DNA from 3 places in the Proteus vulgaris genome. Region 2 is predicted to be linked to each of the others. Evidence: predicted binding sites of a transcription regulator. Region 2 holds the regulator's gene; each other region holds the start of a gene.
The links. Region 2 encodes CRP, which controls carbon source genes, mostly activating them, when cyclic AMP is high. Its sites were predicted from a motif close to ATGTGANNNNNNTCACAT; they were not measured.
Positions count from the first base shown of each region.

Region 1 (4,224 bases), 730 kb from region 2:
ACAGCCGATATCATTTCCGACTAAGGCAGGATAAAAACGATTAACAGAAAAAAAGGCTGCGCCGATGGGATAACCACGACCAGGATGTAGATCTGGCATACCTGCGACATAAGTCATATCAGGAAGTTGAGCCGTTGTTTCTAATTGTTGGATTGCTTTGCTTTCAATCCAAGTATTATCCGATGCGATATAACAAACGCTATCAGATAAATAATGAACACACTTGTCCATATACCAATCCATATAATGTAAAGGATAAAAAATAAATTGATTGGCGGACAGCAAAAAGAAGGAAAAAAGATTACTTCTGAGATTGTCCGCAAAGAGTATTCATATTTGTAGTTGTCATGGGATACCTCCTTGCAGTTAAGTGAAATGGATAAGAAATAATAAATCGCGGGCATAGTAACCACTTTTTTTTGCATTAGCAATTAAAAAGTGGTGTGAATTTTCTTTATTTTTATAAAAGAGAATAAATATAATTTATTTAATTTAAGGTTGATTTTTCTTTATTATCTATTTTAGTTAGTTCTCTACTTTTAATTAATAAATCACTTTTACTGAGCTTTTTCGGCAATAATCTTCGTAATCATCTGTTAATTTTCTATCAGTGATAACAACATCAAACTGAGCTAAATCGCCCATGTTGCCTGTCGCTGTTTCATCAAAATAGTGATATTTGGTGAGTAAAATTTTACGAATAGATTTATCCATCGCTTTTTTCTTCATATAAAGATCGTCGATGTTATAGCAGGTAACGCCAAAATCGAGATGAACACCTTCAGCTGAAATAAAGGCTTTCTTAGGATTAATGCTATCAAGATAAGAAGGTTGGGTAGGATTGTAGAATGAATCACTTTTAGGGCGATATTCACCTCCGCAGAGTAATACGGTGGCATTTTTCTTCTGGCTTAATGCCAAAAATACACGATGAGAATAACAGATCCCTGTGAAATGCAGATTATCAGGAATAAGTTCAATTAGTGTCGGAATTAATTGTCCGTTATCGAAAAAAAGGACATCACCTTCAGAGACCATACCGGCGGCAAGATTGGGTATGTGAAGTTCTTCTGTTTGATCTGGTGTAATAATATCGGATGATGTTGAAACTAATCCAAAATGAGGCTGGGCTAATGCAACAATATAGCCACCCAATAATGACATTGGAAATGGATTTTCAGCGTCAGAACTAAGATCACGCCTAATTGTCATTTCAGAAACTTCAAGGATCCTCGCGGCGTCTTTAAGATGTATGCGACCTGAGCGTTTTATACATTCACTGAGGCGGCGCAAACGTTCGTGCTGTTTGGTCTCTATCACCGAAGGATCCTTGTGTTATTGAATAGCGTACTCCAAGAAAATATACGCTAAATAATTAGTAGTTTGATTCAGGCGCATCTGAATCTGTTGCGATAGCGACGCTTGCGCTAGCACCGATACGCGTTGCACCTGCTTTGATCATGTTTAATGCTGTTTGGCGATCGCGAACACCACCAGACGCTTTTACGCCCACTTCGTCACCTACTGTTTTACGCATTAATGCAACATGATGTTCTGTGGCGCCCATTGTACTGTATCCTGTTGATGTTTTCACAAAATCAACGCGGATCTCACGACACATTTCACAAACTAAACGTACTTCGTCGTCAGTTAATAAGCAAGTTTCTAAAATAACTTTCAGTGTTGTGTTACCACAAGCCGCTTTTACAGCTTCAATATCTTGTTTGACGAAGTCTAAACGACCGCTTTTTAACATACCGATGTTTATAACCATATCGACTTCTTGTGCGCCTTGGCGGATAGCTTCAGCGGCTTCAAATGCTTTTGTTGCAGTTAAACCAGCACCAAATGGGAAGTCAATAACACAACATACTTTTACATCGCTCCCTTCAAGGCAAGTTCTTGCTAAAGGGATGTAAGAAGTGTTAATACAAACAGAGAAGAAACCGTGTTCAGCTGCTTCAGCACACAATTTCTTGATTTGTGCTTCAGTTGTATCTGCAGCAAGAAGGGTATGATCGATATAATTAGCTAATGGACGCATTGTATATTCCTTAATAAGAAGATTGTTATTTATCACTCATGTTAGTTTGGCAACATATTAGTGCTGTTTTAACGGGATAACAATCACAAATGATATTTAAATAACATGATACTGTTATACATCTATCAAAATGTCACTATTTTCACATTTATAAATTTTACATAAGAGTAAGAGGCGCTATGGATATCGCAGTGATTGGTTCAAATATGGTGGATTTGATCACCTATATAGATAGGATGCCAAAAGAGGGTGAAACCCTTGAGGCGCCAGCATTTAAAATTGGTTGTGGTGGTAAAGGAGCAAATCAAGCGGTTGCTGCTGCTAAATTAAATTCAAAAGTGATGATGTTAACAAAAGTCGGCGATGATATTTTCGCGGATAACACCATCATGAATTTAGGATCTTATGGCATCAATACACGTTATGTTGAAAAAGTACCAGGTACAACAAGTGGTGTTGCACCTATTTTTGTGACTTCCCAATCGTCAAATAGCATTTTAATTGTTAAAGGTGCTAATCAGCATTTGTCGCCAGAAGATATTGATAGAGCGACCGATAGTCTGAAAAAATGCAAAATAATTGTACTGCAATTAGAAATCCCACTTGAAACGGTCTATCACGCCATTGAGTTTGGTAACAAACACCATATTCCTGTGTTATTTAACCCTGCACCCGCTTCAAAAGCATTAGATCTTGATATTGCTGCCCGTTGTGATTTTTTTGTTCCGAATGAAACAGAGCTTGAAATTTTGACAGGTATGCCAATCACCACAATGGATGAAATTCGCGAAGCCGCTTGTTCTTTACTACAAAAAGGCTTTAAGAATGTCATTGTCACATTAGGTGAAAAGGGCGCATTATGGATGAATGGTGACATTGAAAAATACATTCCTGCTATTGAAGTTGATGCGATAGATACCAGTGGAGCAGGTGATGCTTTTATTGGTTGTTTTTCCCATTATTATGTTCACACTAATAATATTGAAGAAGCATTAAATAAAGCGGTGATGTTTTCAGGTTTAAGTGTTGCCGGAAAAGGCACACAATCTTCTTATCCGAGTATTGAAGAATTTGGGCAGTTTTTAGGAAATAAAAAATAACGGTTAATTTTATCTTGAATATTATCTTATTCTGAATATTTAATCGTTTAAGCCACATTGTTATCATTTCCCTCATCTATATAGGTGAGGGAATATCGGTTAAATCGAGCAATAATTAAGTGAGAAAATAAGATTTAATACATTATTAATTGCCTGTGACTTCACAAATTTATTAATTTATGAGGCTATTCTTTGATTTTTTGCCAAAAATAAAAGCTTCTTGTCTGAATGTTAAAGGTGATTTTTATTTTTACTGCTTAGAATTAGTTGTTCTTATTATTTTACCTAGCAGTCCACTTTATTTTATATTTTTATTTTTCAACCGTATTTTTCAAAAGTATTTCTTAATAAAAGAATTATTTGAGAAAGTAAATAATAATTATGCTAAGGGGGCTAAATGAAATTATACAGTGAAGATTATTTTTCAGCACCAAATCAACCTATAGCTGTAGAGCCTAGGATGCCACAACCGATATTTCCTGAACATACTCATGATTTCAGTGAAATATTTATTGTTACGCAAGGTATTGGATTACATGTCCTTAATGGCCGACCTTATACATTATGTCCAGGAACGGTTTGTTATATTAAATCTGAGGATTACCATTTATTTGATAATGTTTCAGGTTTGAATTTAACGAATGTTCTATATCGCTCTATATCAGAGTTTAAATATTTAAATAATATTAATCAATTTCTTCCTGTAAATAATAAAGATAAAGGTTCACATTGGCTATTAAATAAAACTAATTTTATAAAATCACAAAAAATAATAGATAAATTAAGTAAAGTGACAGGAAATGACATTGCTGAAGAAGAAAGTCTATTTTTTCAATTGTTAGTGACGTTACAAGAAGGAAAATATAATACTATAACGGATGGAAGTAATGAGCAAAAAATGATGCAAGTATTTCACTACCAAAAGACGCGTAATATGACCAAAAATCAGGGAGCAATAAGTAGCTGATTGTCCAAGGTAAAATTATCCAAGAAAATATTCCAGCCACAGACCACATGGTTTCCCATGACCATCTTTTAACTTTTTTCAGTGGAGCATAAAAACATGCAGCGGAGGCGGCA
Region 1 covers NZ_CP090064.1:387,282-391,505, forward strand. The annotation lists gene LW139_RS01960 (RNA ligase RtcB family protein) at 1-231, opposite strand, end outside; gene LW139_RS01965 (DeoR family transcriptional regulator) at 544-1,320, opposite strand; gene deoC (deoxyribose-phosphate aldolase) at 1,376-2,044, opposite strand; gene rbsK (ribokinase) at 2,224-3,144, shown strand; gene LW139_RS01980 (AraC family ligand binding domain-containing protein) at 3,605-4,111, shown strand; partial or broken gene LW139_RS01985 (L-rhamnose/proton symporter RhaT) at 4,038-4,224, opposite strand, start outside.
Region 1: a site for CRP is predicted at 2,175-2,192, ahead of deoC (deoxyribose-phosphate aldolase). Genes of this name have one in related genera too.

Region 2 (4,224 bases):
CACTCTTATGATGAAGCAACGCCCTACAACCAATTACCAGGGACTTTTACACCATGGGAATCATTACCCAATAATACCGATGTACTCTTTTATGAAGGATTACACGGAGGTGTTGTCACTGATGAACACGATGTCGCACAGCATGTTGATTTACTAGTGGGTGTAGTTCCTATCGTTAACCTTGAGTGGATACAAAAACTTATCCGAGACACAACCGAACGGGGCCACTCACAAGAAGCCGTAAGAGATTCAGTGGTGCGTTCTATGGATGATTATATTAACTATATCATTCCGCAATTTTCGCGTACTCACATCAACTTTCAACGAGTCCCTACTGTCGATACATCAAACCCATTCTCAGCTAAAGCTATCCCAACTCTTGATGAAAGTTTTATTGTTATTCGCTTTAGAGGCTTAACGGATATTGATTTTCCTTATTTACTGGCAATGTTGCATGGCTCATTTATGTCAACAATAAATACAATTGTGGTGCCTGGTGGAAAATTAGGATTAGCGATGGAGTTAATTATGGCGCCATTAGTCAAAAAATTATTAAATGGCGAAAAGATCAGTTAACAAAAATAAAATCTATTTTTATAAAAATAATATCCCCTTTATTAAGGGATATTATTTCTAAATTAAACTTTATTTTAAAATATCAAATTTATTCAGCGTCTTTTATTTCGAATGAATGTGTAATATTAGCTGCTTTTCCTAACATTAAAGAGACGGAACAATATTTTTCTGCAGATAATTGAACTGCTCGTTCAACAATTTTATCTGTGAGTTCTTTACCTGAAACAATAAAATGTAAATTGATATCAGTAAATAAACGTGGAGCTTCTTCACGACGCTCTGATGTTAATTTCACTTCACAATCAGTGACTTGATGTCGCCCTTTGCGTAAAATACTAACGACATCAATCGCACTGCATCCACCCGCAGCAATTAAGACCATTTCCATTGGGCTTGGTGCTTTATCGCCAGAGTTCCCATCCATCATTATTTGATGACCTGATGAAGACTCACCAACAAAAGATAAATCTTCAACCCACTTAACTCGTGCTTCCATTTATTTTCCCCCTAAACATGACAGAAACTAAAAGAGTACATTCTCATAATTCAACTAGCAATTAGCAAATAGGTTTATTATGCTGACTGCGTAAAACGAGACTTAATGCACTAATTGTGTTAAAAACAATATCTGCTTGATGATAGTGGTTAAGATCAATGCATTATTTTCTCATTTATTATAATCTACTCCATATTAACTTACCGTGTTCTCAGGAAGTTAATAGGTCAAGATAGGATTTTTAAGCACGCTGTCTCAAAAGGGAGTCTATCCGTTTTGAATGGCTGCATTTAACGTACAGAGGATAACGCGAATGGTTCTCGGCAAGCCGCAAACAGACCCGACTCTTGAATGGTTTTTGTCACACTGCCATATTCACAAATATCCATCCAAGAGCACGCTGATCCACCAAGGTGAGAAAGCGGAAACACTTTATTATATTGTTAAAGGTTCCGTGGCTGTTCTTATTAAAGATGAAGAAGGGAAAGAAATGATCCTCTCCTACCTGAATCAGGGCGATTTCATCGGTGAACTTGGATTATTTGAAGAAGATCAAGAACGTAGTGCATGGGTTAGAGCAAAAACAGCCTGTGAAGTAGCAGAAATTTCCTATAAAAAATTCCGCCAATTAATTCAGGTCAACCCTGATATTCTGATGCGCCTGTCAGCTCAAATGGCGAACAGATTACAAACCACATCAGAAAAAGTAGGTAACCTTGCTTTCCTTGATGTAACAGGTCGTATTGCACAAACCTTACTAAACTTAGCAAAACAACCCGATGCTATGACGCATCCTGATGGCATGCAAATTAAAATTACACGTCAGGAAATCGGTCAAATTGTTGGTTGTTCACGCGAAACTGTAGGCCGTATTCTTAAAATGCTAGAAGATCAAAACCTGATCTCTGCACACGGTAAAACAATCGTCGTTTACGGGACTCGCTAAGTTTCCCTGCCCGAACAAACAATAGCCCGATACAAAGGGCTATTGATAAAAAATCTGTATAAACCCCATTCTTGTGATGGGGTTTATAATAAGGACTACTCTTTTACAAACTCCGCAATAGCTGCTTTTAATGCCGCCATTCCTTCTTGTAATTCTTCTTGGGTAATAATTAATGATGGCGTAAAACGCATAACATCAGCCCCTGCATTTAACATCATTAACCCATGTTTTGCAGCTAACCCTAATAGTATTTTCGCTTTGCCTTCATATTGTGGTGCAAGTTGTGCACCAATCAATAATCCTTGCCCACGGATTTGCGAAAAGACGTTGTAGGTTTGGTTTATTGCCGTGAGCTCGTCTACAATCCACTGATAGCGCTTTTCTACACCCTCAAGTACCTCTGGTGTATTGATTAAATCAAATGCAACATTACCCACTGCACACGCTAATGGATTACCACCATAAGTTGTACCATGAGTTCCTACTCCCATTACCGACGCTATCTCTTGTGTCGTTAACATCGCACTGAGTGGAAAACCACTTCCTAGCGCCTTTGCCGTAGTAATAATATCGGGAGTTACATCGTAATTCATATAAGCAAAAAGCTTACCTGTACGCCCCATACCCGTTTGTACCTCATCAAGAACAAGTAATGCTTGATGTTTATCGCACAACTCACGTAGCCCCCTCATAAATTCAGGAGTAGCAGCTGTTACACCGCCTTCACCTTGTACTGGTTCTAGTACAACGGCACATGTATGATCATCAATAACCGCTTTCACGGCATCTAAATCATTAAAAGGAACGTGTACGATATCGGCAGGTTTTGGGCCAAACCCATCTGCATATTTAGGCTGTCCTCCTACAGATACAGTGAACAGAGTTCGACCATGGAAGGCATGGTGAAAAGCAATAATTTTGGTTTTATAAGGACTATGACGAGTGATCGCATAATGGCGAGCTAATTTAAATGCAGCTTCATTCGCTTCAGCGCCTGAATTAGCAAAAAAGACACGCTCTGCAAATGTATTATCAATTAATTTTTGTGCTAAACGCAGTGCAGGCTCATTTGTAAAAATATTACTCACATGCCAGAGTTGCTCACTTTGTTCTTTCAATGCTTGATTCAGTGCAGGATGAGCATGTCCTAATGCCAATACAGCAATACCACCAGCAAAATCAATATAAGATTTTCCTTGCTGATCCCAAACTCGACTTCCCACCCCTTTAACAGGAATAAATTCTGCGGGTGAATAAATTGGCAACATTACTTGATCGTAAGTTGCCCGGTTGATGCTTTGCTTTGTCATTACCCCACCTGATCGTTATTCATCTTCAATGTGAAAATATAATCACTAAATATGAATAAAAAATCAAATGTGGTTTTGTATAAAAAGGCGTTATTTCGCTATTTAAATACTATCTTATTAATATTTAAGAAAATTATTTAATAACTCATGCCCTTGTTCACTTAAAATACTTTCTGGGTGAAATTGAACCCCTTCAATTGGAAGTGTACGATGGCGAATTCCCATAATTTCATCAACATTTCCATCATGTTGGCTCCATGCCGTTACTTCAAAAGGCACAGGTAACGTCGTAGCATCTATCACTAAAGAGTGATAGCGCGTTACACTTAAAGGACGATTAAGTCCTTTAAAAACGCCTTGTTGGTTATGATGTATCAATGAATTTTTACCATGCATAACTTCTCGTGCTCTAATAACAGATGCACCAAAAGCTTGCCCTATTGCTTGATGTCCAAGACAAACGCCAAGAATAGGAATTTCACCTGCAAACCGCTGTATAGCCTCAAGAGAGATCCCGGCTTCATCAGGAGTACAAGGTCCTGGCGAGATAACAAGATGTGCTGGCATCATCTTTTCTATCTCTTTAAGTCCAATCTCATCGTTACGCTTAACAACAACCTCAGCACCCAATTCACAGAAATACTGATAGAGGTTGTAGGTAAACGAGTCGTAATTATCAATAAGTAACAGCATATTAGCCTATCCGACTGATTTTCTTATCATTATCTATTTTATTACTATTTTAAAGCGAGTGTATATTTGCCAAAATAGCTCGTTGTTTAACCGACTTGGGTACAACAAAGCCGATTATCATAGCACAGGTATAAAATATGAATAGTAAGCAAGAAAATCTGCTGATTTATTGCGCAATAACAATAATGACGGTAATTGATGAT
Region 2 covers NZ_CP090064.1:4,043,169-4,047,392, forward strand. The annotation lists gene LW139_RS19130 (phosphoribulokinase) at 1-576, shown strand, start outside; gene LW139_RS19135 (OsmC family protein) at 665-1,072, opposite strand; gene crp (cAMP-activated global transcriptional regulator CRP) at 1,386-2,018, shown strand; gene argD (bifunctional acetylornithine/succinyldiaminopimelate transaminase) at 2,114-3,328, opposite strand; gene LW139_RS19150 (aminodeoxychorismate synthase component II) at 3,446-4,021, opposite strand.

Region 3 (4,224 bases), 340 kb from region 2:
ATTAGATTTAGATTGGTATATAGAAACGACAGCAAAAGAAATGCCTCTTGATATGCCAACAGCATTACGGCGTTTTGATACTGGCCGTGAATTTTATATGGTAGCCAGTCGTTCTGATAATTTCCAAGCAAATTATTTTCAACCAGATGAGCCAACTTGGCTTGATATCATCAAAGCATCTAGTGCAATTCCTGCTTTTTATCGTAATGGTGTTTTATTCCATGATGTTGTCTATCATGATGGCGGAATAAGTGATGCTATTCCTGTCAGGGAAGCTTATCGGCGGGGTTGTCGTACTATTGTTGTTGTGCGTACGGTGCCTTCTGAATATCAATATACCACTGAGTGGGTCGATCGTATGGGTAAATGGTTCGAAAATAGCCGTTTACAACGTTTTATGGCGATGGCTCAAGTTCATATTGAAACCTATACCGAAACACTTAAATTTATTCAATCGCCTCCAGAAGATGTTGTGGTTATCGAAATCTATCCACCAACGACGTTACAATCAAGTGCATTAGGTAGTCGTTTAAATGCATTAAATCATGATTATCATGTAGGTAGGCGTTGTGGACGCTATTTTTTAGCGACAATAGGTCAGCATTTTTCTAAGAAAAAATTCAAACAGCATGATAAAAAAATCTTTAGCCTATTTGAGCAAGAAGCAAAGGCGGATAAAGCGGAGGATGCTTCTATTATTCAACAAGGAACAAGAAGCGTGCATCCTGATGTAAGGCAGGTTTAAGAATGAATAAATTTATTGATACTCACTGTCATTTTGATTTTCCTGTTTTTTATAATGATATTGCGAATAGCTTATCTTTAGCGCATCAAGCGCAAGTTAAAAAAATTATTATTCCTGCAGTTGCTCGTTGGAATTTTGATGTGGTGACTGAGTTATCAAATGAATATCCTCAATTATATAGCGCATTAGGATTACATCCTTTATATATTGAAGAGCATAAAGAGCAGCATCTCATTGAATTAGAACAGAAACTAAAAATAGATCCTCGTTGTGTTGCTATCGGAGAAATAGGGCTTGATGACTATATGGATAACCCGCAACCAGAAAAGCAGGAACGCTTTTTAATTGCACAACTTAAATTAGCAACTAAGTTTGATTTACCCGTTATTTTACACTCACGTAAAACTCACGATAAGTTAAGTGCGCTGTTACGTCGTTATGATGTTCCGCGTAAAGGGGTTGTACACGGTTTTGCAGGAAGCCAGCAACAAGCTGAAAAATTTATTCAGCAAGGTTATTTTATTGGTGTTGGTGGTACGATTACTTATGAACGAGCACAAAAGACACGTCGAGCAATTGCTTCATTGCCACTCGAATCGCTATTACTAGAAACAGATGCTCCTGATATGCCAGTGAGTGGTTTCCAAGGTGAGCCTAATCGGCCTGAGCGTATTCAATATGTTTTTTCCCAACTCTGTGAGCTACGTCAAGAACCCTCTGAGGTAATTGCACAGCAACTCTATCTTAATAGCCTACAATTATTTCGGTTAACAGATAATGCCTAGTTGTTGAATTGATTCATTCTACGATTAAAAATTCATTTTAATTTAATCTTATTTATATGAATAAGGTGTTTATTTAACTTTATTGTCTAAGATTGAATACAAGGATTGTTAATCATATGATGTTTTCCCTTTATTCAACCTATTCAATAAATGCGTTTTCCTCTCTTTTTATGTGATCTGCTTCTCATTTGTGACCTTTTTGTTACTTTTTTCAGATCCTATTTGTGATGGATGTTGAGGGTTCTTTTCTTAGACTAGGTATAATTATCCGGCAAAAAGAGTCAATAAGCTCTGACTAGAGCGTTATTGATAATCCATTAAATTTTTATATGAACAGGGATCCTTCAATGCAACTCATTATGAGCTTGGTCGGAATGGCAACATTAATTTTGATAGCCATTCTGTTTTCCAGCAATCGACGTGCAATTAGACTACGTACAGTTGGTGGCGCATTCCTTATTCAGATTGGCTTAGGTGCATTTGTTCTTTATTCCGACGGTGGTCGCGAGGTACTTCTTGCGGTTTCTGATGGCGTCAAGAATGTAATTGATTACGGCAATAACGGGATGAGCTTCCTATTTGCAGGCCTAGTATCAGATAAAATGTTCGAGTTGTTTGGTGGTGGCGGTTTCGTATTCGCCCTACGCGTACTGCCTGTTATCGTGTTCTTCTCTTCACTCATTGCAGTGCTGTATTACCTTGGCATTATGCAAATTGTCATTAAAATTCTCGGTGGTGGCTTACAAAAAGTACTTGGCACATCACGAACAGAATCTATGTCTGCCACTGCAAATATTTTCGTTGGACAAACAGAAGCCCCACTTGTTGTTCGCCCTTATATTGCAAGAATGACAACCTCTGAACTCTTTGCTGTTATGTGTGGTGGTTTAGCTTCTGTTGCGGGTTCAGTGCTTGCTGGGTATGCCAGCATGGGTGTGCCATTAGAGTATTTGATCACCGCATCCTTTATGGCGGCGCCAGGTGGTTTACTCTTTGCTAAATTGTTGATCCCTGAAACAGAAACGCCAGACGATCAAAAAGATGCGCTTGATAAAATGGCAGATGACGAAAAACCAGCCAATATTATCGATGCCGCAGCTGCGGGCGCATCTTCTGGTCTACAGCTTGCCCTAAACGTAGGTGCCATGTTGCTTGCTTTCGTCGCCTTGATTGCATTAGTCAATGGTATTCTTGGTGGCATTGGTGGCTGGTTTGGCTATGAGAATTTCTCATTAGAACTGGTGCTAGGTTGGGTATTTGCACCAATTGCCTTCTTGATTGGTGTACCTTGGAGTGAGGCAACCATTGCCGGCTCATTTATTGGACAAAAAATTGTTATCAATGAGTTCTATGCTTACTCTGAATTTAGTAAATACCTAAAAGAGGATGCATTAGTTGCAGGTTCTGGATTAGTAGTATTATCTGCTCAAACGAAGGTTATTATCTCCTTTGCATTATGTGGTTTTGCTAACCTATCTTCTGTTGCTGTACTGCTAGGTGGTTTAGGTGGAATGGCGCCAAACCGTCGTAAAGATGTGGCTCGTTTAGGAATGAAAGCTGTGCTAGCTGGTACACTCTCTAACTTAATGAGTGCAACAATTGCAGGATTCTTCTTTGCATTAACGGCAATGGCAGTTGTTGCCGCTTAATTGATTTAATTGTAAAGAGCAGATGGGTATTTTACCTATCTGCTCTTTTATGTTTGTTTTCTGTTGTAATGTTAACTACTTTTATTGTGTGAGATATTTCGCAGATTGTATTGAATATGGTCACAAAGGTTGTCATTTAATGTGTATTACACTTTTCTTGCGTTATAAAGACGACTTAAAAACGGTATTAAAGTAACATTAAACCAGAAAATGACCTAATTGTGATATCAATCACATTTTTATGTCATTGCTTGCAAGTTACATTTGATTAGTGTGACGTAAAGCACATCTAATTGTTCCTTAGCGTGTTCAAATAAGATGTGCTGAAACTTCATGGAATGGCGAAGGCTCAATGACGGGTCGCCGAAGTGAGCATAGCGCGGTGAGAGGGAGCTCAGCTGTCGTTGTAGCACTAGTTACAACAACATCTTCAAGGAACCAAGTCCGCTCGCCAACAAATTTAATCGCTAACCTTAAGCGTATGCCCAAAAGGGCTTAAGAAACATCGTTGGAGAGTTTTATGACAGATTTAACCGCTGCAGCGCGCCTTGCGCTGTCTTTGATGGATTTAACTACATTAAATGATGATGACACTGATGCAAAAGTGACTGCGTTATGTCATCAGGCTAAAAGCCCAGAAGGCAATACAGCCGCTATTTGTATCTACCCACGCTTTATTCCGTTAGCACGTAAAGTGTTACGCGAACAGGGTACACCAGAAGTCCGTATCGCAACCGTAACTAACTTCCCTCATGGTAATGATGATTTAGATATCGCATTAGCTGAAACCAATGCGGCATTAGCTTATGGCGCAGATGAGGTTGACGTAGTTTTCCCTTACCGTGCATTAATGGCAGGTAACGAGCAAATCGGTTTTGATATCGTTAAAGCATGTAAAGAAGCTTGCGCAGAAGCAGGTTCTTTATTGAAAGTCATCATTGAAACGGGTGAGCTGAAAGATCCTGCTCTTATCCGTAAAGCCTCTGAAATTTCAATCAAAGCGGGTGCTGACTTTATTAAAACTTCCACAGGTAAAGTACCTGTA
Region 3 covers NZ_CP090064.1:3,704,349-3,708,572, reverse strand. The annotation lists gene LW139_RS17690 (patatin-like phospholipase family protein) at 1-745, shown strand, start outside; gene LW139_RS17685 (TatD family hydrolase) at 748-1,530, shown strand; gene LW139_RS17680 (NupC/NupG family nucleoside CNT transporter) at 1,878-3,179, shown strand; gene deoC (deoxyribose-phosphate aldolase) at 3,700-4,224, shown strand, end outside.
Region 3: a site for CRP is predicted at 1,701-1,718, ahead of LW139_RS17680 (NupC/NupG family nucleoside CNT transporter). Genes of this name have one in related genera too.